DNA from 2 places in the Micromonospora sp. WMMD714 genome. Region 1 is predicted to be linked to the other one. Evidence: riboswitches for the same ligand, from Rfam matches in the RefSeq annotation. Region 1 holds a riboswitch; the other holds the start of a gene.

Region 1 (26,780 bases):
GGCGCGGTTCAGGCCCGGGTCGCCCACGGACGCAGGGCGACCTCCGTGGCGCGGTGCAGTGCCGCGCGGACCGCTGCGGGATCGGCCCGGCGCCCCGGATCCTCCAGCACGGTGGTGAGGGCTGCGGTCGCCGCGCCGACGAAGGCGCCGACCAGGGCGGCGGCGCTCACCTCGTCCAGGTCGTCGGGGTAGGCGGCGGCCAGGTGCCGGGCGATCTCCCGCTGCCCCTCCCACTGCAGGTGCAGGGCGCGGGCACGGACGGCCGGTACCTGCATGGTCAGCCGGATCCGCAGCGCGGCGAGCGGGCCGGTCATGTCGTCGCTCTCCTCGTTGGCCCGGCGGAGCGCCCGCAGCAGGATCTCGGCGGGTTCGTCGTCCGGCGCGCGGTGGGTGATCGCGTCGACCGCGACGCGCACCCGGCGGTCGGTCTCGGGGAAGAGCAGGTCCTCTTTGCTCGGGAAGTAGCTGAAGAACGTACGGGTGCCGATGTCGGCGGCGGCGGCGATCTCGGCGATCGTGGTCGCCTCGTAGCCCTGCCGTCCGAACAGCTCGACGGCGGCGTCGACCAGTGCCTGCCGGGTGCGGGCGCGTTTGCGGTCGCGGAGTGACATCACCGCAGCTTACCGCAGCCAGCGCAAATCGGCAGTCGTTGCAGATCTGCACTGAGTGCAGATACGCTCGGCCGATGCGGACAGCGCTCATCTCGGGGGCCGGCGTGGCCGGTCCGACCCTCGCCTACTGGCTGGCTCGGGCCGGCTGGCGGCCCACGGTCGTCGAACGGGCGGGCGGGCTGCGCTCCAGCGGCAACCCGGTCGACGTACGCGGAGCGGCCCTTACGGTGGTCGAGCGGATGGGGGTGGTGGACGCCCTCCGGGCGGCGGCCACCCACGCCACCGGCCTGCGGATCGTCGACTCGGCGGGCCGGCCGGGACGGCCGGTGTCGATGACCACCCGCCGCAGCCCCGCCGGCACGGCGGAGATCGAGGTGCCCCGGGCCGACCTCGCCCGGATTCTGTGCGGGGCGGCCCGCGACGACGCCGAGTTCGTCTACGACGACACCGTCACCCGGCTCGACCAGGACCCGGGCGGGGTGGACGTCACCTTCGCGGCCGGCCCGGCCCGCCGGTTCGACCTGGTCGTCGGGGCCGACGGGCTGCACTCGACGGTACGCCGGCTCGCCTTCGGCCCGGAGCGCGACGTCGCCCGCCACCTCGGCTTCTACGTGGCCACCACCCCGCTCGGCGAACCACCGGAGCATCCGCACCACGTGCTGCTGCACAACACGCCGGGTCGACTCGTCGCGATCCATCCCGTACGCGGCGAGGCGGGGGTCGCGTTCATCTTCCGGCACCCCGCCGTCCCCGGCTTCGACCACACCGACACCGACCAGCACCGGCGGATCCTCACCGGGGCGTACGCCGGGGAGCGCGGCTGGCGGGTGCCCGAGTTGCTGGACCGGGCCCGGCAGTCGACGGACCTCTACTTCGACGCGGTCACCCGGGTGCAGCTGCCGTCCTGGTCGGTCGGGCGGGTGGTGCTGCTCGGCGACGCGGCGGCGTCGGTGTCGTTGTTCGGCGACGGGTCGAGCCTGGCCATCGCCGGTGCCCGCACCCTGGCCGCCGCCCTCGCCGAGGGCGAGCCCGGCCCCGCCCTGCGGCGCTACGAGGCCGCGCACCGACGCCACACCGACGCCCGGGGGCGCAGCGCCGGTCTCGTCGCGACGGTGCTGGTCCCGAAGAGCCGCCCGGGCATCGCCGTCCGCAACACCCTCGCCCGGTTGTTGCCGACCGGCTGACGTCCCGCGCCGCACCCGAACAGCTTCCTGACAGTCGAGGGTGATGCTGGCCCCCGGCGGGATCGCCGCAGAGCTGACCGGAGGCGTGACGATGAGGAAGCAACTGATGGCTGCGCTGTGCAGCGCCGTACTGCTGATCGGCGGGTGCTCGACCGCCGACGAGGACCCGCCCGCCGCCGGCAGCGGACGGACCAGTGAGGCGGAGGTGGCCACCCTCCAGACCGCCACGCCCAGCCCCACCGCGTCGGCGACGCCGGCAGAGGCCGGGCGGCCCCGGGAACGCCTCGACGACACCCCGGAGGACCAGAAGGAACGCCTCAAACCGTACGTGAAGTGCATGGCCGAGCACGGGGTCGACATCGCCAAGCTGCGCAGCGACGGCACCGGCTCGGACAAGACCAGCGAGGCGTCCAGGGCCTGCGACCGCCTGATGCCGCTGCCGCCGTGGGAGTTCGACCCGGCCAACCCGGAGGCGGGGGACTTCGCCCGCGACGTGGTGAAGTGCCTGAAGGGGAAGGGTGTCCGCTACGTCGAGGTGGGTTCCGACGGCACCGGCTGGGCCTTCGGCGGCAAGAACAACGACGCGGACTCGATCTCCAAGGGGCTGAAGTACTCCCCGGCGTGTCAGCGCGAGGTCGCCGCGAAGCGGAAGTAGCCGCACCGCCCCGGCGGCGTCCCCTCACCGGGGGACGCCGCCGACGACCGTCCCGCAGGGCGATCGTGCCACCCGTTTGTCAGGAACCGGTCAGGGCGCGGCATGACCTTTTTCTCCTGATCGCCGGGTCTCCCCGCCACCCGCCCGGCCACCTGCGCAAGGACCACGAGGTGCCCCTTGTCACCGCCTTCCGCCGGATCCGCGACCCCCCTGAGCTGCTCTATATTCCCCACCATGTGCGCACACGTGATGCTCGCGGAGGACGATCCGCGGCAGGCCGAGGCGCTGCGCCGCTATCTCGTGGCGGCGGGTCACCGGGCGACGATCGTGGCCGACGGCGAGACGGCGCTGCGGCAGGCCCGGGAGCAGCCGTTCGACCTCCTCCTGCTCGACGTGATGCTGCCGAAGCTCGACGGCATGCAGGTCTGCCGGATGATCCGCCAGGAGTCGGACGTGCCGGTGCTGATGTTGACCGCCCGGTCGGCCGAGGACGACCTGCTGCGCGGGCTGGACCTGGGCGCCGACGACTACATGACCAAGCCGTACAGCCCGCGCGAGTTGGTGGCCCGGGTGCGGACGCTGCTGCGCCGGGTGCGGACCGTGCCGCAGGAGTCACCGGTACACCGGCTCGGCCAGCTCACCGTCGACGAGCCGCGCCGCCTGGTCACCGCGGGCGGCGTCCCGGTGGAGTGCACGACCGGCGAGTTCGCCATCCTCGCCGCGATGATCCGTCAGCCCGGCCGGGTGTTCAGCCGCGGTCAGCTCCTCGAACACACCCGGGGCATCGACCGGGAGTCGACCGGGCGCACCATCGACGTGCACGTGATGAACCTGCGCCGCAAGATCGAGGCGAACGCCCGCCGGCCGCAGCAGTTGCTGACCGTCTACGGGGTCGGCTACAAGCTGGTCGCCGGGGCGCCGTGAGACGGCAACGGGTTCCCCTGCACCGCAGCCTGGTGGTGCGGCTGCTGGCCACCTCGCTGCTGGTGGCGGTCTGCGCGATCCTGGCGACGACCTGGCTGGCCGTGCAGTCCACCACCCGGGCGATCCAGCAGGAGCAGGGCCGCTCGCTCGCCGACGACAAGAGCATCTACGACACGCTGCTGGACCACGCGGCGACGCACCGGGACTGGACCGGGGTCGACGCGGTGCTCGCCGAGCGGGCCGACCGGCTCGAACGGCGGATCACCCTGATGACCCCGGACCGGCAGGTGATCGCCGACTCCGCCCCGGACGGCCCGTCGTTGCAGACCGCCCGGCCGTCGGCGACCGTCGACCCGTTGCAGGTCGACCTGGGCCTGACCGGTGGCACCGAGCGGGTCGATCCGCGCGCGGTCGGGCCGTACCGGCTGACCAAGCGGGAGAGCAACAACACCCGGGAGCTGGCCGAGCGGCAGCTCGGCTGCGTACGGGCCGAGTCCAGGGCGGACGCGCGGGTGGTGGTGGATCCCGCCGGCCGGGCCTCGGTGCGGATGAGCGACCCGAAGGACCGGGGCATCGTCGGATTCTGCCTGCCCGACGAGCTGACCCGCCCGCTGCCGAGCGAGGCCGCCGGGATCGCCCAGCTGGAGACCCTGACCAAGAACTGCCTCCGGGAGCTGGGGGAACCGACCCGGGTCGAGATCCGCGCCGACCGGACCGCGGCACCCAGCCGGGACGCCCGCTTCGACCAGCAGGTCGCCGGCTGCCTGGAGAAGGCCCGGACGACCCAGCTCCGGGCGTACGTGGCACCCCCGGCGTTGCTGTTCGTCACCGACGGGACGCAGGGCGGCGAGGAGCCGGTGTTCAACCTGTCCCGGGCGAACGTGGTCCGGATCGCCCAGGTGACCGGGGCGGTGCTGGTGGCCACCGTGCTGATCACCGTGCTGGTCGGCCGGCGGCTGGTCCGCCCGCTGCGGGCGTTGACCGACGCCACCCGGCAGCCGATGGACGAACCGGCCCGGGTGCCGGTGACCACCCGCGACGAGATCGGCCTGCTGGCCACCGCGCTCAACGACCTCGCGGCCCGGCGGGAGCAGACCGAGGCGCTACGCCGCAGCATGGTCAGCGACGTGGCGCACGAGCTGCGGACGCCGCTGACCAACATGCGGAGCTGGCTGGAGGCCGCCCAGGACGGTCTCGCGCAGCTCGACACGCAGCTGCTCACCCTGCTGCTCGACGAGGCGTTGCTGCTGCAGCACATCATCGACGACCTGCGGGACCTGGCCGCGGCCGACGCCGGTGACCTGCGGATCCACCGTGAACCGTACTTCGTGGCCGATCTGTTGGAGCAGGTCGTCGAGGCGCACCGGGGGGCCGCCGAGGCCGCCGGGGTGCGGCTGGGCACCTCGGTGGGCACCGATCTGGAGATGTCGGTCGACGGCGCCCGGCTGCGCCAGATCGTCGGCAACATCGTCGCCAACGCGGTCCGGCACACCCCGGCGGGCGGCTCGGTCGTCGTGCGCCTGGAGGTACGCGACGACCAGCTCACCATCGCCGTGTCCGACACCGGCACCGGCATCGCCCCCGCCGACCAGGCCAGGATTTTCGACCGGTTCTGGCGGGCCGACGACTCCCGGACCCGCAGCACCGGCGGCAGCGGGCTCGGCCTGTCGATCGCCCGCAAGCTCGCCGAGGCGCACGGCGGCACCATCGGCGTCGAGAGCGTTCCCGGCCAGGGCAGCACCTTCACCGTCCGGCTGCCGGTCGTCGTCCCGGCCCGGAGCTGAGCTCCGCCACCCTGCGTCCCACCCGGCGGCGGCCGTCTCCGACTTTTTCACATTGCAGTTGCACTGCGAACCGCGTACCTTCTTTGCAATGCAGTCGTATTGCAAAGAAGAGGCGCAGGTGTCGGTGCTCCCCCTGTCCGAGGCCCATGCCGGCCTGGTCCCGCTGGTCGGCGGCAAGGCGGCCGGTCTCGGCGAGCTGATCCGCGCCGGTGAGCGGGTGCCGGACGGATTCTGCGTGACCACCGAGGCGTACCGGGCCGGGGTGGTGCCGCAGGACGAGGTCCGGGCGGCGTACGCGCGGCTGGGCGGCGGCCCGGTGGCGGTGCGGTCGAGCGCGACCGACGAGGACCTGCCGGACGCCAGCTTCGCGGGTCAGCACGACACCGTGCTGGACGTCGAGGGCGAGGCCGACCTGGTGGCGGCGATCGACACCTGCTGGAAGTCGCTGCACGGCGACCGGGCGGTGGCCTACCGGGAGGCCCACGGGACCGACCCCGCCGACGCGCGGATGGCGGTGGTGGTGCAACGGATGGTCACCCCGGTGCGGGCGGGCGTGCTCTACACGGCGAACCCGGTCACCGGCAATCGCACCGAGATGCTCGTGGACGTCGGGACGGGCCTGGGCACCCGGGTGGTCGACGGCCACACGGACGCCAACCACCTCGTGCTGACCGGTGCCGACCACCCGGAGGACGGTCCGGCCGGAGCAGCCGGTGCGCGGCGGGGAGCGGCACCCGGCCCCGGTTGGCACGACGACCTGTGGACCGCCGGCCGGCGGATCCAGGCGCACTTCGGCGTGCCGCAGGACGTCGAGTGGGCGATCGACCACGACGGGACGCTGTGGCTGCTCCAGTCGCGACCGGTCACGACGCTCTTCCCGCTGCCGCCGCAGACCGACGACCTGCGGGTGTACGTCGAGTTCGGCAACGTGCAGGGGATGCTGCGACCGGTCACCCCGATGGGCATGTCCACGCTCAGCAGGATGATCGCCGCCATGGTCGCCTCGCTCGGGATGAGGGTGGAGATCGTGGACATCGGCGGGCGGCTCTACGGCGACCTGACCGACCTGGTCCGCCGGCCCGCCGCCCGTAAGCGGCTGGTCAGGCTGATGGCCGTCGACTTCGGGCCCCGCGCCCAGGCGGTGATGGAGCACGTCCTGCGGGATCCACGCTTCGCGCCGTCCGGCGACCGGTCCCGCCGCCCGGCGGACGCCTCGCTGGGCACGGCGCTGCGGGCACTGCGGGGCATCCTGCGGGCGCTGGCCCGCCCGGACGCGGCACGGGACCGGCTGCTCGCGGCCGTCGACCGGCTACGCGCGGAGTCGACGGCGCCGCCGCAGGCGCACACGGCCCACGAGCGGCTGCGGTTCGTCCGCGACCACGGCGAGGACACCGACGACGTCGCCGACGACGTCACCTGGCCGATCGTGGCCGGGATGCTCGCCTCGGCGCTGCCCGCCCAGCTGCTCAAGGGGGTCGCCACCGAGGCCGACGTCCACGCCGTGCTGCGCGGCGTCCCGCACAACGTGACCATCGAGATGGACCTCGCGCTCTGGGCGCTGGCCTCGGCCGCCCGGCCGCACCGCGACCTGCTCCTCGACACGCCACCGGCCGAGTTGGCAGCCCGGTACCTGCGGGGCGCGCTGCCCGAGATCGGCCTGGCCGCCTTCCTGTCCCGCTACGGCCACCGGGCCGCCGCCGAGGCCGACGTCGGGGTGCCGCGCTGGGCCGAGGACCCCACCCCGGTCTTCGCGGCGATCGCCAACTACCTGCGGCTCACCGACCCGGCACAGGCCCCCGACCGGCGCTTCGCCGAGGCCGCAGGGGCCGCCGAGGCCGCCCTCAACGAGCTGGCCGCGCGGGCGGTCCGGCAGCGCCCGGTCCGGGGCCGGATCGCGGTCTTCCTGCTGCGCCGGGCCCGGCGGCTGGCGGGGCTGCGGGAGTCCGGGAAGTTCGCCGGGCTGTACCGGCTCCAGGCCGTCCGCGAGCAGTTGCTGCTGATCGGGTCGACGCTGTTCCCGGTGGCGGACGACGTCATGTTCCTCACCCTCGACGAGGTCGAGACGGCCCTCGGCGGCACCGACCTGAGCGGGCTGGTCGCCCGACGCCGGGCGACGCACCGGCGCGAACTGCGCCGCCGGGTGGTGCCGGTGGCGATCCTCTCCGACGGGACCGACGTGGAGAGCACCCTGCCGGCCACCGACGACGGCGAGGGCCTGCTCCGGGGCGTCGGGGCGGCGACGGGTAAGGTGACCGGCCCGGCCCGGGTGGTCACCGACCCGGCCACCGCGTACCTCGAACCCGGGGAGATCCTCGTGACCGCCACCACCGACCCGGGCTGGACGCCGCTGTTCCTGACCGCCGCGGCGCTGGTCACCGAGACCGGCGCGGTCATGGCACACGGCCCCACGGTGGCACGCGAGTACGGGATTCCGGCCGTGATCAGCGTGCCGGGAGCCACCTCGCGGATCGTCACCGGCCAGGTGATCACTGTGGACGGTGCGGCCGGCACCGTGACGACGCGACGGTAGGACCCCGATGCCCAAGAGAGTCGACCCCCGTCAGCGGCGCACCCTGATCGCGGACGCGCTCATGCGGGTCGCCGCCGACCGGGGCCTGGAGGCGGTGAGCCTGCGGCACGTGGCCGCCGAGGCGGGGGTCTCCGCCGGCATGGTGCAGCACTACTTCACCACCAAGGACGAGATGATGGCGTTCGCCCTGTCCGTCGTCCGCGACCGGGGCCGGGGCCGGGTCGAGACGGCGGTCGCGGCGCTCGGCCCGGACCCGGCGCCCCGGCTGCTGCTGCGCACCCTGCTGGCGGCGTTGCTGCCGCTGGACGAGGCGGCCCGCGCGGACGGGCGGGTGGCGCTGGCGTTCCTCTCCTGGACCGCCCTGCACCCGGCGGCGGCCACCGGGCTGCGGCCGGACACCGTACAACTGGTGGACTTCATCGCCGGGCTGCTGCCACGTCCACCGGCGGCGGACGCCGCGGCGGGGCTACTGCCGGCGGACGCCGCGGCGGGGCTGCTGGCGCTGGTGGAGGGGCTGGGGATGTACCTGCTCGGCGGGCAGTACACCCCGGCGCAGGCGACGGCGGTCCTCGACCACCAGTTGGAGCTGCTCTTCGGCTGACCCCCGGCCGGCGCGGGCCGGGGGCGTCGCCGGTCGGTCCGGCCGTCAGGTCAGCAGCGCCGGCCGCAGCTCGCCGCCCACGTTGATCGTGCCGACGACCCGGTCGCCGGTGAGGTCGAAGACGTCGACCGACCGGTTGGTCCGCATCAGCTCCCGGACCGACGGGGGCAGCGGCGGCGGGTCCTTCATCGCCGCCCGGACGTCCCGGGTGGTGGAGATCAGGCGACCGACCAGTGAGGCTCCGTCGTGGTCCACCCGCACCCGGCCGTACTCCCAGCCGCAGGTGGTGAGGTCGAGCACCTCGAACAGGTGGGCGAGCAGCGGATCCGGGTCGGTGGCCCGGACCAGCTGCGCCGCCCGTGCGCCGATGACGGTGGCGGCGGCGGCGACGTGCACGTACGGGTGCAGGCCGCCCGGCAGCGCGAACAGCGGCCAGTGCAGCCGCCCGCCGACCTCCCGCCACAGTGGCCGGTAGTTGCGCCGGTCCACCGGGAACCGGTGACCGGTACGCCGGTACAGCTCCGCGGTCTGTGCCAGCAGGTCCGCGTGGGCCGCGGTGGCGAACTCACCGACGATCGTGGCCGCCACCACCAGGCCGTCGCCGTCGTCGAGCAGGCCGACGATCGCCGCCACCTGGTCGGCCGGTCGGACGGCCAGGTGGGTGCCGAACCGCTGCCGCACCTCGGCCGACAGCGCCGCCTGCCGGACCGGATCCTCCTGGACCTGCCGGTTCCCGCCGCCCAGTACCCGCCCGAGCCATCTCATCTCGCCTCGTCTCCGCCGCCGTCACCGACCGCAGCCATGCTAGTGCGCCCCGGTGTCAGGGGTAGCGGACGCCGGTCAACTCCTCGACCACCGTCCAGAGCCGACGGCCGACGGCGGGGTCGGCGGCCTCCCGGCTGCACCGGACCTCGGTGACCGGACCCCAGGTCTGGAAGAACCGGGCCGGGCCGAAGAACTGGCCACCCCGTACCGCCGGGTCGGTGGCGGCCCGCAGCTGGGGCAGCGCGCCCTGCTCGACGGGCTGGGTGGCCAGCAGGCTGAGCCGGGCCAGCACCCGGCCGCGCCGGCCCTGGTGGGACCAGGCCCGCGGGGTCAGGTTGGTGCGGGTGACGCCGGGGTGGGCCAGCACGCTGAGCACCGGCGACCCGGTGGCGCGCAGCCGGCGGTCCAGCTCGACCCCGAAGACGGTGGTGGCGAGCTTGGACCGGCCGTACGCGGTGGAGCCCGAGTAGCCGCGCTCGATCATCAGGTCGGTGAAGTCCAGGTGTGCCCTGCGGTGGACGATCGAGCTGAGGCTGACCACCCGGGCCGCCCGCGCCGCGGCCAGGTTGCCCAGCAGCAGGCCGGTCAGCGCGAAGTGGCCCAGCAGGTTGGTGGCGAGGTGCAGCTCGTGGCCGTCGGCACTGGTGCGGCGCGGGCCGAGCAGCACCGCGCCGGCGTTGTTCACCAGCAGGTCGATCCTCGGGTGGTCGGCGGCCAGGGCCGCCGCGAACGCCCGCACCGAGGCCAGTGAGGCGAGGTCCAACTCGCGTACCTCGACGTCACCGCCGATCTGCTGGGCGGCCCGCCGGCCGGCAGCGGTGTCACGGACGGCGAGCACCACCCGTGCGCCCCGACGGGCCAGCGCGGTGGCGGTGACCAGGCCGAGGCCGGAGTTCGCGCCGGTCACGACGGCGGTGCGGCCGTGCTGGTCGGGGATGTGGTCGGCGGTCCAGGTCATCTGCTGCTCCCTGACGGTCGGCTGGGGTCACCGACGCTACGGCCGGGCCGGGCGGGACCGGTCGTACCCGGTTGCCTAGGTCCCGCAGACCTACCCGCGCCGGTCCGGGCCGCGTCACACTGGCGACATGACCCATCCGTACGCCCGCGAGCTCGGTGACTTCCTGCGCGCCCGGCGCGGCCGGCTGCACCCCCGCGACGTCGGCCTGGAGCCGGGCGGACGACGCCGGGTCACCGGGCTGCGCCGCGAGGAGCTGGCGCTGCTGGCCGGGTTGAGCACCGACTACTACCAGCGGATGGAGCAGGGCCGCGAGGTTCGCCCCTCCGACGACGTGCTGGACGCGCTCGCCGCCGCGCTCGGCCTCGACGCCGGGGAACGCCGACACCTGTTCACCCTGGCCCGGGCCGCCCGCCGGCCGGTGCCGGCCCGGGTGGACCACGGCCCGGAGCGGGTGCCGGAGAGCACCCGGCGGCTGCTGCGGGTGATGGACACCCCGGCGGTGGTGCTCGGCCGCCACCTGGACCTGCTCGCCTGGAACCCGTGGGCGGTGGCGCTGCTCGGCGACCCGGACGGCTACCCGCCGGACCGGCTCAACATGCTGCTGCTGATGTTCGACGAGGCGGCGACCCGGACCCGGCGGTGCGCGGCCTGGGAGCGGCAGGCGCTGGACTACATCGGCATGTTGCGGGCCGCGGTCGCCACCGACCCCACCCACCCCCGGGCCACCGCGATCGTCGGTGAGCTGAGCATCCGCAGCGCCGAGTTCCGCCGGCTGTGGTCCCGGCACGACGTCCGCGAGTCGGTCAGCGGCACCAAGACCTTCCAGGTCCCCGGGGTCGGCGACATCGTCCTGGACTGGGACACCTATCCGCTGCCCGGCAGCCCCGGCCCGGTCATGCTGGTCTTCACCGCCGAGCCCGGCAGCGCCGACGCGGACGCGCTGCGGTTGCTGGCTTCACTGCGGGCCACCGCGCGGTCGGGTGAGAGTTATCCGACACGCCCCCGCGACATCTAGTGTTGCCTCTCCCCCATCTACGCCATATATGGTGTGCCACGCAGCTGGTTCGGCCGGGCCCGGTGGTCCGGTCGAGGCAACAGGGAACCCGGTGGAAATCCGGGACTGCCCCGCAGCGGTGAGTGGGAACGACCGCCGTCATCGAGCACTGGACCGCGAGGTCTGGGAAGCGACGGCCAGTAGGCGACCGGTGGACCCCGGTCCGGCCCGCGAGTCCGAAGACCTGCCAGCGCGCCGTGCGCTGCCGCGCGCGGCGGCCTGAGGTCGCGCGGGACGACCGACGCCAGGTTCCGGGTCGGCCGTCGCGCCGCGCCCGTTGGCGTTCTCCCGCGTCCGATGGTCATCGGTGACGGCGAGGAGAGGTCATGACGGTCGTACAGGAGAGTCCCCCGCCCGGTGCCGGCGAGGTGGAGCCGCGCCGGCCGGTGATGCGGGTACGCCGGCCCGACGGCGGCACCGAGCCGGTGGACGTCGACCGGATCGTCACGGCCGTCGCCCGGTGGGCCGCCGACCTGGACGAGGTGGATCCGCTGCGGGTGGCCACCGCGACGGTCAACGGTCTCTACGACGGGGCGACCACGGCCGAGGTGGACAGGCTGTCGATCCAGACGGCGGCGGAGCTGATCGGCACGGAGCCGCAGTACTCCCGGCTCGCGGCGCGGCTGCTGGCCGGGTTCGTGGAGAAGGAGGTGCGCGGGCAGTCGGTGACGAGTTTCAGCGAGTCCGTCCGGTACGCCCACGGCCTCGGCCTGATCGCCGACGACACGGCCGCGTTCGTGGCCCGGCACGCACGACAACTCGACGACGCCGTCGACCCGGCCGGTGACCTGCGGTTCGAGTACTTCGGGCTGCGCACGGTGGCCGACCGGTACCTGCTGCGGCACCCCGAGTCGCGGCTGGTGGTGGAGACGCCGCAGTACTGGCTGCTGCGGGTGGCCTGCGGGCTGTCCGGGACGCCGGACGAGGCGGTCGGGTTCTACCGGCTGATGTCGTCGCTGGCCTACCTGCCGAGTTCCCCGACGTTGTTCAACTCGGGCACCCGGCACACCCAGATGTCGTCGTGTTTCCTGGTCGACTCGCCCCGCGACGAGCTGGACTCGATCTACGAGCGGTACCACCAGGTGGCGAAGCTGTCGAAGTTCTCCGGCGGCATCGGCATCTCCTGGTCGCGGGTGCGCGGCCGGGGCGCGTTGATCCGGGGTACCAACGGCCGGTCGAACGGGATCGTGCCGTTCCTGAAGACCCTCGACGCCGGGGTGGCGGCGGTCAACCAGGGCGGCCGGCGCAAGGGCGCCGCCTGCGTCTACCTGGAACCCTGGCACCCGGACGTCGAGGAGTTCCTGGAGCTGCGGGACAACACCGGCGAGGAGGCCCGGCGCACCCACAACCTCAACCTGGCCAACTGGATCCCCGACGAGTTCATGCGCCGGGTCGAGGCCGACGCCGAGTGGTCGCTGATCGACCCGTCGGACGCCCCGGAGCTGCCCGACCTGTACGGCGAGGCGTTCGACGCGGCGTACCGGGTGGCGGAGAAGAAGGCGGTCCGCACGGTGAAGGCCCGGGACCTGTACGGGCGGATGATGCGGACCCTGGCGCAGACCGGCAACGGGTGGATGACGTTCAAGGACCCGGCGAACCGGCTGTCCAACCAGACCGGCGTGCCGGGCAACACGATCCACCTGTCCAACCTGTGCACCGAGATCCTGGAGGTCAACAGCGACACCGAGACGGCGGTCTGCAACCTGGGCTCGGTCAACCTCGGCGCGCACCTGACCGGCGACGGCGTCGACTGGGAGAAGCTGCGCGCCACGGTGCGGACGGCGGTGGTGTTCCTGGACCGGGTGATCGACGTCAACTACTACCCGGCCGAGCAGGCGGCGGCGTCGAATCCGCGCTGGCGGCCGGTCGGGCTGGGGTTGATGGGCCTGCAGGACGCGTTCTTCGCGTTGCGCCTGCCGTTCGACTCGGTGGCCGCCCGGGAGCTGTCCACCCGGGTACAGGAGGAGATCTTCCTGACCGCGCTGGAGACGTCGGCCGACCTCGCCGAACGCCTCGGCGCGCACCCGGCGTACCCGCAGACCCGGGCGGCCCGGGGTGACCTGCACCCGGACCTGTGGGGTGTGGAGCCCACCCAGGCCGGGCGGTGGGCCGCGCTGCGCACCCGGATCGCGGCGCACGGCCTGCGCAACTCGCTGCTGGTCGCGATCGCCCCGACCGCCACCATCGCGTCGATCGCCGGCTGCTACGAGTGCATCGAGCCGCAGGTGTCCAACCTGTTCAAGCGCGAGACGATGTCCGGGGAGTTCCTCCAGATCAACACCTACCTGGTACGCGAGCTGAAGGCCCGCGGCCTGTGGACGCCGGAGATCCGCGACCGGATCAAGCGGGCCGACGGGTCGGTGCAGGGCATCGTCGAGCTGCCCGCCGAGGTGCGGGAGCTGTTCCGCACCGCGTGGGAGCTGCCGCAGCGGGCGCTGATCGACCTGGCCGCCGCGCGGGCGCCGTACATCGACCAGTCGCAGTCGCTGAACCTGTTTCTCAGCGCGCCGACCATCGGCAAGCTGTCCTCGATGTACCTGCACGCCTGGAAGTCCGGGCTGAAGACCACCTACTACCTGCGGTCGCGTCCGGCGACCCGGATCCAGCAGGCCACCGTCACCGTCGCCCCGGCCGTGACGGCCGACGCCGAGGCGCTGGCCTGTTCCCTGGAGAACCCCGAGAGCTGCGAGGCGTGCCAGTGACCACCGTCGACGAACCCCGCACCGCCGGGCGGCAGCTGCTGCTCGACCCCGGCATGGACCTCACCCTGCGACCGATGCGCTACCCGCACTTCTTCGACCGGTTCAAGGACGCCATCCGCAACACCTGGACCGTCGAGGAGGTCGACCTGCACGCCGACCTCGCCGACCTGGAGCGGCTCTCGCCGGCCGAGCGGCACCTGGTGTCCCGGCTGGTGGCGTTCTTCGCCACCGGCGACACGATCGTCGCCAACAACCTGGTACTCAACCTCTACCAGCACGTCAACTCCCCGGAGGGCCGGCTGTACCTGTCCCGGCAGCTGTTCGAGGAGGCCGTGCACGTGCAGTTCTACCTGAACCTGCTCGACACCTACGTCCCCGACGAGCGGGAACGCTTCGCCGCGTTCGCGGCCATCGAGAACATCCCGTCGATCCGGCGCAAGGCCGAGTTCTGCTTCCGCTGGATCGACTCGGTCTTCGCGCTGCGGGAGCTGCGTACCCGGGCCGACCGGCGGGCGTTCCTGCTGAACCTGATCTGCTTCGCCGCCTGCATCGAGGGGCTGTTCTTCTACGGCGCCTTCGCCTACGTCTACTTCCTGCGGTCCCGGGGCCTGCTCAACGGGTTGGCGTCGGGCACCAACTGGGTGTTCCGCGACGAGTCGATGCACATGGCGTTCGCGTTCGACGTGGTGGAGACCGTCCGGCGGGAGGAGCCGGAGCTGTTCGACGCCGAGCTGGAGCGGCAGGTGACCGAGATGCTCGCCGAGGCGGTCGAGTGCGAGGCGCAGTTCGCCGAGGACCTGCTCGACCAGGGCGTCTCCGGGCTGCCGCTGACCGACATGCGGGCGTACCTGGAGCACGTGGCGGACCGTCGGCTCGTCCAGCTCGGCATCGCGCCGCGCTACGGCGCGCAGAACCCGTTCGCCTTCATGGACCTGCAGGACGTGCAGGAGCTGTCGAACTTCTTCGAGCGGCGGGTGTCGGCGTACCAGGTCGGGGTCAGCGGCACGGTCACCTTCGACGACGACTTCTGACCCGGTGGGGCGGCGGCCCGGCCCGGTGGCGTACCCACCGGGCCGGGCCGCCGCGCGGTTCCGCGGTCGTGGGGCGCCCGTCGCCCGGGACCACGCCCGTGCGTCATTCGACCGACATCGGCAGACCGGGGCCGAATTGTCCACGAAAAAGCTCCACAAAAGTTACGCGCCCATAAAAATGACTTAAACGCATTAGACGTCGATCGATGTTGATGAAGCCTGGGCGCGGTGCTAGCATCTTGACTCAGATCTTGAAAGATCGTCGACGTATCCATCATCCGACACTCACACCGTCATCGCCCATTATTCCGAGGCAGAGGCTTCTTGTGCGTACGATGCTGCTATTCGACGGTCTCGGCGGAGCGAACGACGGGCTGTTACCGGCGCTACGCGCGCTCTATACAATTCCAGCGAACGCCACCTACTTCCACGCGACATTCCGCGTGCTCGACGAGGTGGCCGCCCATCTCGCACCGGCCGACCGGGTCCGATTATGCCCGGACGGCACGACGTTACGGCAGTGGCTGACGTCGACCACCGCACCGCCGGGCGGAATACCCCGGGACTCGGTCACCGCCGGCCTGTGCATCCACGTCCACCAGGCCTGCCAGCTCCAGCCGGTCCGGCGCCACCCGGACGACGCCGTCGCGGCGCTCGGCCACAGCATCGGCCTGCTGGCCGCCGTCCTGGCCGGCCTCGGCGTCCGCCGGACGGACGAGTACCTCGAGGTGGCGGCCGTCTGCCTGCGGTTGGCGGCGATCACCCTGGTGCGCGGCCAGCAGTACGCCGGGGGGCCGACGCCCGACCCCGGGGCGGTCGACCAATACCGGACCCGGGTCCGCCGCAGCGCCCCACCGGGGCCGATGGCCGCCCTGACCGGCCTGCGCCGCGAGGAGCTCGACGAACTGCTGACGGGGGCGGACGGCACGATCACGGTGAGCCTGGCGAACGCGGCGCGGGCACACGTACTCAGCGGCCCGACCGTCGAACTCCTCGACTTCTACCTCCGCCACGAGGCGACATTCGCGCGGACCGGCGCGACCTGGGCGTTCCTGAACAACACCATCCCGTTCCACAGCCCGCTGCTGCTGCCGGCGGTGCGCCGGATCGCCGGCGACCGCGACTTCGTCGGTCAGCTGCCGGGCGGCGACCGGCTGCGCCTGCCGGTGTACGCCACCGACGCCCCCCGCGATCTGCGCGACGCACCGGACCTGGTGGACGAGTTCTGCCAGCAGGTGCTGTCGCGCCCGGTCGAATGGGAACAGGTGACCCGGCACGCCGTCACCGACTCCGCCATCGACCGAATAGTCGACCACGGCCCCGGAGCAGGCGCGCGACGTTTCACGAAGGAATGTCTTCGCGACCACCCGCGCCGGGTCGCATTCGAGTCGGCACAACAATTCTCCACACCACCGGTCTCAGGAGGCCAGCGTGCGATGTCTGCTCTTTCCGGGCCAGGGCGTACAACGCCGGGGAATGGGATCGGGGCTGTTCGCCCAGTTCCCGGAGACCACCGCGCTGGCGGATGAGATCCTCGGCTACTCGATCGAGGAACTGTGCACCCGAGATCCGGACCGCAGACTCCGGGACACCCGCTACGCCCAGCCCGCCGTATTCGTGGCCAATGCCCTGCTGGGCCGGCAACGGATCGCCGAGCAACCTGACGGCTACCGGTTCTACGCCGGGCACAGCCTCGGCGAGTACAACGCGCTCTGCGCCGCCGGCATACTCGACTTCGAGACGGCGCTGCGCCTGGTGCGACGGCGCGGTGAGCTGATGGCCGACATCACCGGCGGCGGCATGTCCGCCGTCCAGGGGGTACCGGCGGCCTTCGTCCAGCGGGCGCTGCGCGAGACCGGACTGTCCGGGGTGCACATCGCGAACTTCAACGCCGACACCCAGACGACGATCGCCGGGGACCGGGTGGAGGTGGCCGTCGCCGCCAAGGCCATCGGCGCGCTGCCCGGTGCGCGGGTCGTCCCGATCAACGTGAGCGGCCCGTTCCACACGCCGCTGATGGCGTCGGTCGAGCCGGAGCTGCGGGCGGCGTTGGAGAGCTGCGTGTTCAGCGCCGGCACCGGCACCGTCGTGTCCAGCGTGACCGGTGCGGTCTTCCCCACCGACCGGGGCGCCGAGCTGCTCACCCGCCAGGTGTCCACCCCGGTGGACTGGGTGCGTGCCGTCGCCACGCTGCGCGCCCTGGGCGTCACCCAGTTCGACGAGGTCAACGGAAGCACGCTCGGCGCGCTCGTGAACAGGATTCGGTGAAGGGATGGACGCACGATGAGCATCGCGATCGTTGGCACCTCGGTGGAGCTGCCGGGGGTGGACGGCCTGGACGGGTTCTGGCGCGTCATCAGCACCGGCACCAGCCTCACCAGGCCGTTCCCCCAGCACCGCCGGGAGACCCTCAGCGAGTACATCCACTACGTGCGGGCCACCACCGTCGAGCCGGTGGACGACACCAGCCTGGACTTCCACCACGGCTGCTACCTCGACGCCGTGGACACCTTCGACTACGCCGTCTTCGGGATGACGCCCCGGCAGGCCATGCTGACCGACCCGCACCACCGGATGGCGCTGCGCGCGATGTACCTCGCGTTCGAGGACGCCGGCTACTCCGCGGACCGGCTCCGCGGCAGCCGGACCGGGGTCTTCGTCGGCTTCGCCACCAACCCCGGGTCGACCTACATGGACTACCTCGCCCGGATCGAACCGTCGTCCGGCCAGCAGGCGATCACCGGCAACATCCCGGCCATGCTGGCCAACCGGCTGTCCCACCTGCTCGACCTGCGCGGCCCGAGCCTGGTGGTGGACACCGCCTGCTCGGCCACCCTGGTCGCCCTGCACCAGGCGAAGAACGCCCTGCTGGCGGGGGACTGCGACATGGCGGTGGTCGGCGGCGCGCGGATCGTCTTCGCCCCGGTCAAGCACCCGCACACCAACATCGGCATCGAGTCGTCCGACGGGGTCACCCGCACCTTCGACGAGGCCGCCGACGGCACCGGTTTCGGCGAAGGCGCCGGCGCGGTGGTCCTCAAGCGGACCGAAGAGGCAATCGCCGACGGCGACCAGATCTACGCCGTCATCCGGGGCAGCGCAATCAACCACGACGGCCACACCGACGGCATCACCAGCCCGAGCTCCGAGGCGCAGGCCGAGCTGCTGCTCACCGCCTGGCGCAACGCCGGGATCGACCCGCGGACGCTCGGCTACTTCGAGGCGCACGGCACGGCCACCAGGGTCGGTGACCCGATCGAGCACGAGGGCATCAAGCAGGCCTTCGCCCGGCACACCTCGGACCGGAGCTTCTGCGCCGTGGGGACGGTCAAGGCGAACGTCGGTCACCTCTTCGAGGGCTCCGGCGTGATCGGCCTGTTGAAGGCGGTGGCCGTACTGCGCCACCGGATGCTGCCGCCGCAGGCCAACTTCGTGAACCCCAATCCCAAGCTCGACTTCACCTCCGGCCCGTTGTTCGTGCCGACCGCGCTGCAACCGTGGGAGTCCCCGGACGGGCCGCGCCGCTGCGGGGTGAGCGCTTTCGGCCTCGGCGGCACCAACGCCCACGTGGTGGTGGAGGAGTACGTCGCGCCGCCGGTCGAGCCCGCGCCGCCCGGCGAACACCTGTTCACGCTGAGCGCGGCCACCCCGAGGTCGCTGACCGGCCTGCTGCGCAGCTACCTCCGGTTCATCGACGACGGCGGGCTCGACGGGGTGGACTTCGCCGACGTCTGCCACACCACGCGGGTGTCGCGGTCGTCGCACCGCCACCGCGTCGCACTGGTCGTCACCGGCCCGGACGACCTCCGCCGGGGGCTGGAGGAGCTGCTCGCCGGTGGTGGGCAGCCCGCCCTCGACGGCCCGCTCGGCGAGGTGGCGCAGGACTACCTGCGGGGAGCGGCCGTCGACTGGCAGCGGCTGGCGGCGGGCCGGGCCTACCGCACCGTCCACCTCCCCCGCTACGTCTTCGACGACAGCACCGCCTGGCTGGATTTTCCGCAGAACTGGCGGGAGACGATGTCGTTGGAGCGCGCCACCGAGCAGCACCCGGTGATCCACGACGTGGAGCTGAGGCCGATGCCGGCACCCGCGCGGGTGGCCGACGACGCGCGGATCCTCGCCCTGGTGGATCCGGCCACCGACGCCGAGGCGGTGCTGGCCCCGGTGCTCTCCGACACCGGCCTGGTCGTCCGGCTCGGTGACCGGCTCTCCCCCGGCGACGAGGTCGTCGCCGCCGACAGCCCGGCGTCCTACGACCGTATCGCCCGGCTCGTCGAGGAACACGACATCACCCACCTGGTGTACGCGCTGGCCTTCGAGCAGACCGCGGCGGACGACATCGAGGAGATCGAGCGGCGGACGACGAAGAACCTGTACGGCCTCTTCCACCTGGCCAAGGCGCTGATGGCGGCGGGCACCAAGCTCGACCTGGTGGTGCTGACCCGCAACGCGGTGGCCGCACGCGACGGCGACGCGACGGCGGTCACCGAGAACGCCGCGCTCGTCGGCCTCGGCAAGGTGCTCGTCCGGGAGTACCCGTACATCCGGGTCAAGCACGTCGACGTCGACCCGGCCGTGCCGGCGGCTGCGCTGCGCGCGGAGCTGCTCGCCGACGAGTACGGCCTGTCGGTCCTGCGCGGCGACGAACGGTTGCGTGAGGTCTTCGTCGAGGTCACCGAGATCGAACCGACGGTCGGTGCGCAGGGCACCCGGCCCTACCTCAGGTCCGGGGGCACCTATCTGATCACCGGAGGCACCGGCGCGCTCGGGCTGGCGGTCGCCCGGGACTTCGTCGACGCCCAGCCCGACATCACCGTGGTGCTGCTCAGCCGGTCCGGGCTACCCCCGCGCGACCAGTGGGACGAGCTGTCCACGGCGGGGCCGGACGGCCCGGTGCAGGGCCGGCTGCGGGTAGTGCGGGAGCTGGAGTCGCTGGGCGCGTCGGTGCACGCGGTGGCGGTCGACGCGGGCGACAGCAAGGCCCTCGCCGAGGCGGTCGGCGGGCTCCGGCACCGGTACGGCCGGATCGACGGGATCGTGCACGCCGCCGGGCTGCCCGGCGGCAGCACCGTCATGTTCCGCCAGCTCGACGACTTCGACGCGGTGGTGCGGGCCAAGCTGCACGCGGCGTTCGTGCTCGACACGGTGACCCGGGACGACCCGCCGGACTTCATCGTCCACTTCTCCTCGGTCGCCGCGGTGTTCCCCGCCCCCGGGCAGGCCGACTACGCCGCCGCCAACTACTACCTCGACAACCTGGCCAGGGCGCAGGCGGGCCGGGACTGCCACGTGATCGCGCTGGACTGGGTCGCGTGGAAGGAGATCGGCATGGCGGTGGACTTCGGCACCAACGGCGACACCATGTTCAAGGCCATCCCGACCGGCGTGGGGCTGGCCGTCCTCGACGCCGGCCTGCGGTCGCGCCGGTCCCGGCTGTTCGGCGGGGAGCTGAACTACGGCGGGGAACTCGTCCACCTGCTGCGCTCCTACGACGTGGGGCTGTCCACCGACATCGAGGCCACCGTGGAGCGGCACATGCACGCGCTAGAGGCCCGGTTGGCCAAGGCCACCGAGAAGATCCGGGCCACCGTGTCGGCGGTGACGGTCGAGCTGGAGGGCCGGCCGGACGGCAACTACTCCGACACCGAGCGGTCGGTCGGGCAGTGTCTGGCGCTCGCGTTCGGCTACGACCGGCTCGACGTGGAGGCGGACTTCTTCGACCTGGGCGGTGACTCCCTGATGGCCGCCACCGTGGCCAGCAACATCTCGGTCTGCCACGGCGTGCCGTACGACGTGGCCGACCTGCTCGCCGACCGCACCGCCGCCGAGATCGCCTACCACGTCGAGGAGCTCGGCGAGTTCGGCGCCACCAGCAGCTGACCACGATCGGGGACGTCATGACCGACATGACCACTGGACCACCGGTTCGCCAGATCGTCGGCTTCGCCGTGCCGCTGACCGTCGCCAGCCTGTTCCAGCAGGTGTACCTGCTGGTCGACAGCATCGTCGTCGGGCGCTACGTCGGCATCGACGGGCTCGCCGCGGTCGGCGCGAGCGGACCACTGTTCTACCTGCTGAACGCGATGTTCATCGGGTTGGGGACCGCGTTCACCATCCGGCTGGCGCACCTGCGCGGCGCGCGGCAGGACCGGGAGCGACGCGACGTCGTGGTGGCCCTGGCCACGGTCACGGTCTGCTGGGCGCTGGGCTGCATGCTGCTGGTCACCGTGCTGGCCGGGCCGGTCCTGGCGCTGATGGGCATCACGGGTGACCTGGCGGAGCAGTGCGCCCACTTCATCGGGGTGCTGTCCGTCGGGTTCCCCGGCATCTTCGGATCCGCCGCGGTCAGCGCCTACCTGCGCGGGTTGGGCAACTCGCGGGCGGCGATGTGGGTGCAGGCGTCCGGGAACCTGATCAACATCGCGCTGGCGTTGTTCTTCGTCGGCGGGCTCGGGCTCGGCATCGGCGGCGCCGCGATGGCGACCGCGACGGCGACCACGGTGGCGATGGTGGTGGGTGTCGTCGCGGCGGGACGGCTCTATCCGCTGCCCCGGGGCCGGCCCAGCCGTAGGGCGGTGACCGGTGAGCTGTCCGACGCCACCCGGCTCGGCTTTCCGCTGGCCACCCAGCACATCATCCTCGCCGCCGGGATCATGGTGCTGGTCTGGATCATCGAGGCGTACGGCGAGGTGGTGATGGCGGCGTTCACCATCGTCTCGCGGATCGAGGCGTTCACCGCCCTGCCCTTCCTGTCGCTGTCCGGCGCGATGGTGACGTTCGCGGCGCAGAACCTCGGCGCCGGCCACACCGAGCGGGCGCGGTACGGCCTGCTGCGGGCGCTCGGGCTGACCGTCGGCCTGACGGTGCTGGTCTCCATCGTGGTCGTCGTGGCGCACCGCCCCATCGCCGCGCTGTTCACCGACGACGAGGCGACCCGCCGGGTCACCGGGCAGTACCTCGTGATCATCTTTCCGTTCCTGGCGCTCTACACCGTCATGGTCGTGCTGCACGGCTACCTCAACGGCGCCCGGCGGACGACCGCACCGCTGATCTGCACCATCGTCGCCTTCGTCATGGTGCAGCTCCCCTTCGCCTACCTGCTCAACGGGCCGCTGGGCATCCAGGCCGTGATGTGGGCCGTGGTCGCGAGCTGGACCACCGGGCTGACGTACACGGTCTTCTGCCTGCGTCGCGTCCTGGCGCCGCCGCGTGCCCCGCTCGCCGACACTCCGTCCCGCTCCGTGGAGGTGCCCAGCTCACCATGATCACCATGCGTACGACCGAGGTGGAGTTCCACGGTGGCCGTGTCCGCACCGCCCCGCTGACCTGGGGACAGGAGGTCATCTGGGACCTCATGCGCGACTGGGAGAACGCCCGGACCTTCGCCGTGCTCACCCGCTGGATGCCGGTCCCCCTGGTGCTGGGCCTCGACGCCGTGCGGGAGGGCATCGGCGACCTGATGCGGCGGCACGAGGCGCTCCGGACGCGGTACCACCGCACGCCCACCGGCGACGGCACCCAGGAGGTGCTCGCCGCCGGGTCGCTGCCGGTCGAACTCGTCGACCGGTCGATCGAGGACCCCACGGACTGGACGGACATCGTCACCGAGTGCCTGGCCCGCAACGCCGCGGGCGGCTTCGACCACGAGACCGACCTGCCGGTCCGCTTCTCGGTGATCCTCCAGGACGGCATCCCGATCCTGCTCACCTTCGCCGTCTCCCACCTGTCCGCGGACTTCATCAGCGCCGACCTGCTCGTCGCCGACCTGACCGCGCTGCTGCGCGCCCGGGTGGACGGCAGGCCGGTACCCCCGGCCCGGCCGGCGCTCCAGCCGGCCGACCTGGCGGCCCGCGAGGAGCGGCCGGAGGGGCAGCTGCTGGACATCGAGGCGACGAGGTTCATCCAGCGGCAGCTCAGCCGCACCCACCCGGACATGCTGCCGCCGCGGGCGACGCCCGTCACGCCACGGTTCCACCGGGGGCAACTGGAGTCCGACGCCGTCGCGATGGCGGTGGGACCGGCGGCCCGCCGGTACCGGACGACCCCCTCCACGATCCTGCTGTCCGTCTTCACGGCGCTGATGCGCAGTGTCCTCCCGGGGCCGGTCTGTCCGGTCGACATCATGCTGAGCAACCGCATGGAGCCTGAGCTGGCCACCATGGTGTGCAGTCTCAGCCAGGGCATCATGACGGTGGTCGAGCTGGGCGGCGACTCGTTCGCCGAGCTGGTCGCGCAGTGCACGGCCGTGCTGACCGAGGCGCGCAGCCACGGTCGGCACCGCCAACGCACCACCCTGGGACTGATCAGCAGGGCGGCCGCCCGACGCGGGTGCCAGTTCAACGACATCTGGTCGCAGCTTCCCGGACGCCCCCGCCCACCCGCCACCCTCGCGGAGCTGTCGGCGGTCACCGCCAGCAGCAGCTTCTCCTGGGTCGAGCGGGTAGCGGAAAAGAACAAGGATCTCTTCATGGGCATCCGGGGCACCGCGGAGCGCATCCACCTGTCCCTCTTCGTCGACACGGCCCTGCTGCCCCCCGGCGACATCCGGGCCTTCCTCGACACCTTCGAACGGACCGTCGTGACCCTCGCCTTCGAGGACGTCCCGCTGGACCAGGTCGCGCGCTGGTTCACCGAGAGCTGTGCCCGGTACGCCCGGGACCGGTGACGAACGGTCCGGGCGGCTAACGGGCGCGGGCCCGCGGCAGGACGAGGTGGTCGAGCAGCTGGGTCAACCCGTCCTCGCGCGGCGCCACCTCCAGCGCCCGGTCGTCGGTGAGGATCGCCTGCTGGAGCAGGTGCAGCCGCTTGGACGGCTCCAACCCCAGCTCCTGCACCATCGACGCCCGCAGCCGGTGGAACACCGCCAGCGCCTCGCGGCGCTGGCCGCTGCGGTGCAGCGCCACCATCAGCTGCGCGCACAGGTTCTCGTTCAGCCGGTGCTCGGCGATCAGCAGGGTGAGGTCGGCCAGCACGTCCTGGTGGTGACCGAGTCGCAGGCGCGCCTCGATGCACTGCTCGACGGTGGCGAGCCGGGTCTCCTCCAGCGCCTTGAGCCGGGGCCCGGCCACCACGCCGGTACGCACGTCGGCCAGCGCCGGCCCGCGCCAGAGGGCACAGGCGCGTACCAGCAGGGCCGCCGCGTCGACGTGGTCACCGGCCGCCAGCGCACGCCGGCCGGCCGAGGCCAACTGCTCGAACCGGCGCAGGTCGAACTCGTCCGGGCCGACCCGTAGCAGGTAGCCGCCGGGGACGGTGACCAGCACCCGCCGGGCCACCTCGGCGACCGGCACGTCGAGCAGGGCGGCGAAGCACTTGCGGAGCTGGAGCACGTACGTCTGGAGGGTGGTCGGCGCGCTGACCGGTGGGGACGTCCCCCACAGCTCCCTGGTCAACGCGGTGGCCGGCACGGTCTGGTCAGCGTGGAGCAACAGCAGGCCCAGCACGCTACGAGGCTTCGGGGCGGTCGGCGTGGCGGTGCGACCGGAGCGGGCGAGCACGAGCGGTCCCAGGATCTGGATCTCCATGGCCTCTCCCCCGGAAAGCGATCTGCATTCTGCGCGACGTGCTGCGGGGACACCCGAAAAAATGCGACAGCCCTACCCATCAGCATAGATGGACGTCAGGTTCGACTGCGATGCTAGCGGGTTTTCGGGCCGCCGTCGTCGATTGTTCGAGCCGTCTTCGAGGACGGCCCGGCGCGGCGCAGCGCGGCGACCCCGGTGCGCCACAGGATGTCCGGGCGACGCAGCCGGTCGGGACCGGCCGTCAGGTTGACGACCTCCAGGAAGGCCCGGTGCACCACCTCGTCGGTCACCGTCGCGTTCTGCACCGCCTCGGCCAGGCCACGGCGCAGCCGCCAGCCGAACGGTCGGGCGGTGGTCACGTGCGGGAGGTAGCAGTCCTGTGCGGCGGAGAAGTCCCAGGCGTCGTCCACCACCGCACGCACCCGCCGGAAGTACCCGTGCGCCGGCCCGTCCGGCGCGCCGGGCTCGGCCAGCCACTCGGCCAACGCGAGGGCCTGCATCGCCGCCACCGAGATGCCCTGCCCATAGGTCGGGTTGAACGAGGCGACCGCGTCGCCGATCGCGACCAGGCCGGCCGGGAACCGGTCCAGCCGGTCGAACTCGCGGCGGACGCTGTCCGGGAAACGGTGCACGCGCACCTCGTCGGCCGGCTCGCACGCCGCCGGCAGCGCCTGGAGCGCAGGGGCCGGATCCGCGCGGCAGCGGGCCAGGAACTCGCCCAGGTCACGGCCCGGCCGCCGGTCGCCGTAGCCGCTGACCAGCGTCAGCCAACGGTTCCCCTCGACCGGGGTCATCGAGCTGGGTCCGGTCAGCGCCCTGCTCGGCGTGTAGACCGAGTACACCGCCACGTGCCCGGCCAGCCGCTGGCCGGGCTCCCGGTGGAACAGGCAGGTGGCGTAGCCGAGGTCCAGGGCCATCCGGCGCTTGTCCGGCGCCGGGTAACCGATCCGGCCCAACCAGTCGGCCAGCCGGCTGGACCGCCCGGTCGCGTCCACCACCAGGGTCGCGCCGTGGCGCTGGGCACCGGTGGCGCCCGGCGGGCGGACCAGCGCCCCGTCCACCCGGCCGGCGGTCGCGGTGAGCCCGACGGCGGTGCCCCCGACCAGGGCGACGTTCGGCAGCGCGAGGACCCGCCGACGGATGTGCCACTCCAGGAACGGGCGCGACACGCTGACCACGCTGCCGCCGCGCACCGGGACCTTGGCCCGGCCGTTGAGGAACCACTGCGCCCCGCCGGGACCGCTGGTGACCAGCTGGCCGCCCTCGCGCACCAGTTGCCGGACGATGCCGGGCAGCAGCCGGTCGATGACGGTCCGACCCCGGCCGAGCAGGGTGTGCGCCTGGCTGCCGTGCGGCGTGCCGCGGCGGAGCACCGGCGCGTCCTCCAGCAGGTCGGGTTCGACGATCCACACCTGCTCGGCGTGGTCGGCCAGGACCCGCGCGGCGACCAGGCCGGCGATGCTGCCGCCGAGGACGAGGGCGGTCTCCATCAGCGGCGCACCCGGCGGTGGGCGATCGCCAGCACGTGACCGGGCAGCTCCCGGTGGGTGACCAGGACGTCGGGGTCGTCGACGGTGGAGCGCCAGGCCGGCGGCTGCGGCGGGGCGGTGCGCAACCGCAGCAGCCGGCCCCCGCGCAGCCCGGTGCCGTACAGCTTGGCCACCGCCTCCTTACCGGTCCACAGGGACAGGAAGCCGACGTCGAGACGCTCGACCGGCTGCCCCCGGAGCCAGTCGGTGTCCTCGGCGGCGAACCACCGTCGGCTCAGCGCGAGCGCGGGCAGCTGTCGCACCGCCTCCACGTCGACGCCGACCGGTCCGAGCCGGGACACCGCCACCGCGACCAGTCCACCGGTGTGGCTGACGCTGGCGTGCCACCCGGCGGCGACGCCGCGCAGCAGCGGCGCACCCCGGGCCGCCCGGTCGACCACGACCGCGTCCACCGGGGCACCGGCCATCGCCGCGGCCGTCCCGGCCAGCAGGGCCCGGGCCGTCACCCGTCCGTCGCCCGCGCGGCGGTCCAGCCGCACCACCAGATCCGGTGGCACCGCGGTCAGCACCACACCCACCCGGCCCCCACAGGTCCGTTCCGAGAATTGTCAGCACACCCCGGCCGATGCGAGGATCCGTCGGACCGGTGTCGACGATACCGAGGTGGCACGCCTTTCCGACCCGCGCTTCTCTGGACATTCACTAGAGCCTCAGTGGAGAACGATGACGCCGTCGCAGCACGAGGTCCCGGAACCCCTTTCCGACCGGTCCCGGAATCCGGTTCCGCCACGGCACGGGCCACGGCCGGGGCGGGACGGCGACTATTTCCGCAAGCGGCTGCTCAACGTCCTCTGTGCCACCTGGACGGCGCAGGCCTGCTCGGTGTTCGCCCTGCTCGGCCTGCCCGACCGGATCGCCGGGGGCACCACGGGCGGGGCCGAGCTGGCCGCCGCCGCCGGACTGGACC
Region 2 (5,087 bases), 1.7 Mb from region 1:
CTGGCGTCACAGGACGCCAGGGCGGCGGCCGACGGCCGGCCCACCGGTCAGCCCGCGGGGATGCCGGCAGGGTCAGGGTGCCGCGATGCTCGGCGGTGCGCCCGCCCCGAAGGACCAACCCTCGACACTGCCCGGAGCCGGGTTGTAGCCGCTGGCGCCCGAGGAGCTGTAGGACCACGACCCGCCCGAGGGGGCATGCCAGTACGACCAGTAGGCGGTGGCCGGCGGTGTGTTGACACACGGGTCCGTCGCGGCCGTGGGCTTGCCGTTGATCCTGCAGACGAACGCCAGACCCCAGCGCGAGGTGCCGGTCACCGTGAAGCCGGCCCCCTGCAGGGCGGCCAACCCGGTGGCCGGGTCGCCTAGGGCGCACGCGACCTGCACGCCCCCGCCGAGCGCGCCGTAGTCGACCACGACGGTGACCCCGGTGGTGCCGGTGCAGGCGGCGGCGTGCGCCGCCTGCGGCACGGGCTCCACGGCGGTCAGGGCGACAGCGGCGATGGCGGCGGCCACCAGGCCGGCGAGTCGTACGCGGACGATGGATCGGAGACGGAACACAGGTCCTCCCGGGTTCAGGTCGGCGTGACAGGTCAGGGACAGGTGAGCACCGGTGCGTCGGAACCGGCGGTCGCAGCGGAGAGCGTGGCGTAGCCGGCACCGGTCAGGCCCAGGACTGCCTGGCCGGTGGCGCGGGTGGCGGTGGCCGGGTCGAAGGTGCCGCCGTCGAAGTCGACCGCGCCCCGGTCGGCCGGGGCTGCGCCGCAACCCACCTGCAGGCCGACCAGGAACGTCCGTGCCCGCGCCCAGGCCAACGGCCGGTGGCCGGTGCGCAGCGCCTGCGCGGCGAGCCCGGTGCTGTTGGCGTTCGGGATGCCCGTCGGGTCGGTGAAGCTACCGTTGGCGCCCTGCACCGACACCAACCAGCGCAGCCCGGCGGCAGCGTCGGCCGGGCGGCCCGCCGCCTGGAGCGCCTGCACCGCCAGTGCGGTGGCGTCCACATCGGAGGTACACACCGGCTGGGCGGGCAGCAGCGGGTATCCGCCGTCCGGGCAGCGGGTGCCGGCCAGCCAGGTGGTGGCGGTCGCGGGCGCACCCTGCGCTGTGCGGTCCAGGGCGAGGATCGCGAAGGACTGGCTGAACGCGTTGCTGTAGTTCCCGTACGCCGACCGGTCGGTGAACCGGCCGTTGGACGATTCCAGCCCCCGCAGCCGGGCGATCAGGTCGACCCCGCCGACGTCGGTCGGGTCGCCCCCGCGTACCTGCACGGCGAGGGCGAGTTTCGCGGTCGCGCCTGCGTACGCCTCGGCGCCGCCGTCACCGACGTAACCGTCGCGGACGTCCGGCCGGGTGACCCAGTCCAGTGCCCGCGTCCCGAAGTCGTCGGCGACACCGGCGGCGGCGAAGGCGAACACCGCGTCGAGGGTCAATCCCTGGTCGGGGTAGGCGACGCCGTCGAAGACCACCTCGAATCGTTCGCCGTCGACGAGCTGCCGCGCGAGCCAGCCGGCGGCGGCGCCGGCCCGGTCGGCGCCGGGGTGTGCGGGCGCAGCGGCCGCGGGCGTGGCAAGGGTGAGAGCGGCGAGTGCGCCGCAGAACAGGGCGAGCAGGCGGTGCCGGCTCAGGCGGACGACCATCGGAAGCGCCTTTCCGGCCCGGCGGTCGTCAGAACCCGGACGATCACCACCGGCAGGCAGGATCGACCGGCCTCCGACCCGTGGGCCACGACGGGTGGGGAACGGACATCACGCGTGCGGCGGGTATTCGGACTTGCCGTCAGGGGTGTCTGCCACCTCGACGACCTACCGTTGCGGGCCAGCGCCGGACTTCGACCGGACTTCCCCCGCGCACGCGTTGATGAAGTTGTCGCGACAGTCTGATCTCCGCGACAGAGGATGTCAATGCGCCATCGTGCGAACACGGTTGGTGAGAACCGGCATGATCGCCGTCCTCTCCGGACGAAGCCGGCCGTACCCTCGCCACCCGACACGAACGCGGTCAGCAACGGCACATCGACTCACCGTCGCCCGCGGTACGCAACGTTGCAGTAGGAAACACCGCCGCGTCGGGACCCGACGCGATATCGTGACACCGCAGTTGGTCCGCCACGCCCACCACGTGGCGGCGCAAGAGGGAACCCGGTGCGAGACCGGGACTGCCCCGCAGCGGTGAGTGGGAACGACCGCCGTCATCAGCACTGGGCCCGCACGGCCTGGGAAGCGACGGCCGGTAGGCCTGAGCACGACGCCCACGAGTCCGAAGACCTGCCGCTGCCCACGTGTATCCGCGCGTGGAGAGCTCGGCGACCTTCGAGGGCGGGTCGACCATCGGCGACAGCACAACATCCGGTGCTGCGTGCGACCGTACCGCTCCCTGCCGAGTTCGGGCGACTCAGCAGAAGGAGACCCAGATGCAAGCGCCACCAGCACAACGGCCCCATCCGTCAACGTCCGACGCCGTGACTCCCGGCATCGCCGGCACGCCGGCCGAACGGAACGGCCAGTGAGCAAGACCGCCGCACCACGCCACCTCAGGATCGATGACGAAGATGTCGTCGTCCTCCCGGCGGCGGACTACGAACGTCTCGCTTCCGCGCGCCGGCAACTCGGCGCCCGCGAAGCGCGAAACCGCAGCCTGACCGACCAGGTGAAAGCCCTGAGCACACTGCTCACCGACATCCGGCAGATCGTCGATTCGACGCCGGACTGCTGCGGGGCTCACCGCGATGCCGACAGCCGGATCAGGGATCTGGCAGACGCCCAGCGGATCCCGCGACCGCCGGTCATGCCCGCACCGACGACATGAACCACCGCGACACCCACCCGGACACCGCACCGCATCCGACGGCACTCTCCTGAGCCGCCCGACCCTGCCGGTAGGTGAGTTGCGCGGACGGCTCGGGGTCCGGGCGGACTCCCTTGGGAGCCCGCCCGGACTGGCCCGGTCAGCTCCGACGGACCTCGGCGGCAGCGGCGACGAGGTGCCGGAGGGACGCCTCGACCTCGGCATAGGTGCGGGTCTTCAGACCGCAGTCCGGGTTGACCCACAACCGTCGGGCGGGCACGGCCGCGACGGCCCGGCGGAGCGCGTCGACCACCTCGTGGTGGGGTGGGATGCGGGGCGAGTGGATGTCCCACACGCCGGGGCCGACGCCCCGGCGGTAGCCGATCGCGGCGAGGTCGTCGAGGATCTCCATCTTCGAGCGGGACGCCTCGATGCTGGTGACGTCGGCGTCGAGGGCGTCGATGGCGGTGATCACCTCACCGAACTCGCTGTAGCACAGGTGGGTGTGGATCTGGGTGTCGTCGGCGACCCCGCTGGTGGCCAGCCGGAACGCACCGACGGCCCAGTCGAGGTACGCCTTCTGGTCGGCCCGGCGCAGGGGCAGGGTTTCCCGGAGGGCGGGCTCGTCGACCTGGATGATCCGGATGCCGGCAGCCTCCAGGTCGCGGCACTCGTCGCGCAGCGCGAGCGCGACCTGGTCGGCGGTGTCGGCCAGGGGCTGGTCGGTACGGACGAACGACCAGGCCAGGATGGTGACCGGGCCGGTGAGCATGCCCTTGACCGGACGGTCGGTCAGCGACTGGGCGTAGGTGGACCAGGCGACGGTCATCGGAACCTGTCGGGCCACGTCCCCGTGGATGATCGGCGGGCGGACGCAGCGGGAGCCGTAGGACTGCACCCAGCCGTGCGTGGTGGCCGCGAAACCGTCGAGTTGTTCGCCGAAGTACTGGACCATGTCGTTGCGTTCCGGCTCACCGTGCACGAGCACGTCCAGGCCCAGCCGTTCCTGCAACCGGACGACCTGCTCCACCTCGGCGCGCATCCGCTGCGTGTAGCCGGCGTCGTCGAGGGTGCCGGCGTGGTGCGCGGCGCGGGCTCTGCGCAGCTCGGTGGTCTGCGGGAACGATCCGATCGTGGTGGTCGGCAGGTCCGGCAGCCCCAACCGTTCCTGCTGGCGGGCGGCCCGGGACGGATAGTCGGCGCGTTGCCGGTCGGTGGGGCGCAGCGCGGCCAACCGACCGCGGACGTCGTCGTGACGCCAAGCCGCCGGGACGGGCGGCAGCGGGGCGGGCAGGGAGGTGGTGCCGTCGCGTAGTGCGCGGCCGAGCAGGACCACCTCGTCGACCTTCTGCCGGGCGAACGCGAGCCGCGCGGACAACTGCGGGTCGAGGGAGGTTTCGGCGGACAGGTCGACCGGGACGTGCAGCAGCGAACAGGACGTGGATACCGCCACGTGGTCGGCCAGTCCGCCGACCGTCGCGCCGGCGGCGACAGCGGCGCGCAGATCCGTGCGCCAGACGTTGCGCCCGTCGACCAGGCCGGCAACGACGGTCTTGCCGCGCAGGGGACCGGCGGCGGCGAGCCGGTGCAGGTTGCCCGCACCGGCGACCAGATCCAGGCCGACCGCCTCGACCGGGGTGTCCAGCAGCGCCGGCAGCGCGTCGCCGAGGTCACCGAAGTAGGTGGCGACGAAGATCCGGGGCCGGTGGGGCAGCTCACCGAGGCGTCGGTAGGCGTGCCGCAGACCCTCGATCTCAGCCGGGCTGCGGTCGGCGACGTAGGCAGGCTCGTCCAGTTGGACCCACGCCACGCCCGCCTCGGCCAGGGCGGTGAGGATCCGGGCGTACGTGTCGACCAGGTCGTCGAGCCGGCCGAACGGATCGTCACCCTTGGCCAGCAGCAGGAAGGTGGCCGGACCCACCAGCACCGGCCGGGTGGTGATGCCCAGGTCACGCGCCTGCGCGTACTCGCCCAGGGCCTTCTCCGGATGCGCCGCGAACACGGTGTCGGGATCGATCTCCGGTACCAGGTAGTGGTAGTTGGTGTCGAACCACTTGGTAAGTTCCAGCGCTGGCGCCGCATCGACGCCACGGGCCATGGCGAAGTAGGTGTCGAGTTGCCCGAGGCCGAGCCGGGCGAACCGGCGGGGGACCGCACCGACCGCGACGGCGGTGTCGAGCACGTGGTCGTAGTAGGAGAACGTGTTGGACGGGATCGCGTCGAGACGCGCGTCGCGCAGCGTCCGCCACACGTCGGCACGTAGCCCGGTGGCGACGTCCTCCAGACCGGCGGCATCCAGCGTGCCG

The links. Region 1 has a riboswitch for cobalamin ahead of O7625_RS19045 (ribonucleoside-diphosphate reductase subunit alpha). Riboswitches for the same ligand answer to the same signal wherever they lie in the genome.
Region 2: it holds a riboswitch for cobalamin, as region 1 does, so the genes downstream of both, O7625_RS26145 (hypothetical protein) here and O7625_RS19045 (ribonucleoside-diphosphate reductase subunit alpha) in region 1, are expected to answer to the same signal.

Annotation. Positions count from the first base shown of each region.
Region 1 is NZ_CP120744.1:4,400,715-4,427,494, reverse strand. Features, by position in the region: gene O7625_RS19095 (TetR family transcriptional regulator) at 9-611, opposite strand; gene O7625_RS19090 (FAD-dependent monooxygenase) at 686-1,795, shown strand; gene O7625_RS19085 (hypothetical protein) at 1,887-2,450, shown strand; gene O7625_RS19080 (response regulator transcription factor) at 2,685-3,374, shown strand; gene O7625_RS19075 (HAMP domain-containing sensor histidine kinase) at 3,371-5,158, shown strand; gene O7625_RS19070 (PEP/pyruvate-binding domain-containing protein) at 5,247-7,688, shown strand; gene O7625_RS19065 (TetR/AcrR family transcriptional regulator) at 7,696-8,289, shown strand; gene O7625_RS19060 (hypothetical protein) at 8,335-9,054, opposite strand; gene O7625_RS19055 (oxidoreductase) at 9,110-10,012, opposite strand; gene O7625_RS19050 (helix-turn-helix transcriptional regulator) at 10,140-11,027, shown strand; cobalamin riboswitch at 11,056-11,273, shown strand; gene O7625_RS19045 (ribonucleoside-diphosphate reductase subunit alpha) at 11,393-13,768, shown strand; gene O7625_RS19040 (ribonucleotide-diphosphate reductase subunit beta) at 13,822-14,799, shown strand; gene O7625_RS19035 (hypothetical protein) at 15,135-16,328, shown strand; gene O7625_RS19030 (acyltransferase domain-containing protein) at 16,276-17,067, shown strand; gene O7625_RS19025 (SDR family NAD(P)-dependent oxidoreductase) at 17,083-20,679, shown strand; gene O7625_RS19020 (MATE family efflux transporter) at 20,706-22,064, shown strand; gene O7625_RS19015 (condensation domain-containing protein) at 22,070-23,464, shown strand; gene O7625_RS19010 (AfsR/SARP family transcriptional regulator) at 23,481-24,323, opposite strand; gene O7625_RS19005 (FAD-dependent oxidoreductase) at 24,437-25,813, opposite strand; gene O7625_RS19000 (4'-phosphopantetheinyl transferase superfamily protein) at 25,813-26,382, opposite strand; gene O7625_RS18995 (methyltransferase) at 26,537-26,780, shown strand, end outside.
Region 2 is NZ_CP120744.1:6,152,450-6,157,536, reverse strand. Features, by position in the region: gene O7625_RS26155 (hypothetical protein) at 73-558, opposite strand; gene O7625_RS26150 (peptidase) at 591-1,634, opposite strand; cobalamin riboswitch at 1,735-1,886, opposite strand; cobalamin riboswitch at 2,079-2,284, shown strand; gene O7625_RS26145 (hypothetical protein) at 2,500-2,802, shown strand; gene metE (5-methyltetrahydropteroyltriglutamate--homocysteine S-methyltransferase) at 2,942-5,087, opposite strand, start outside.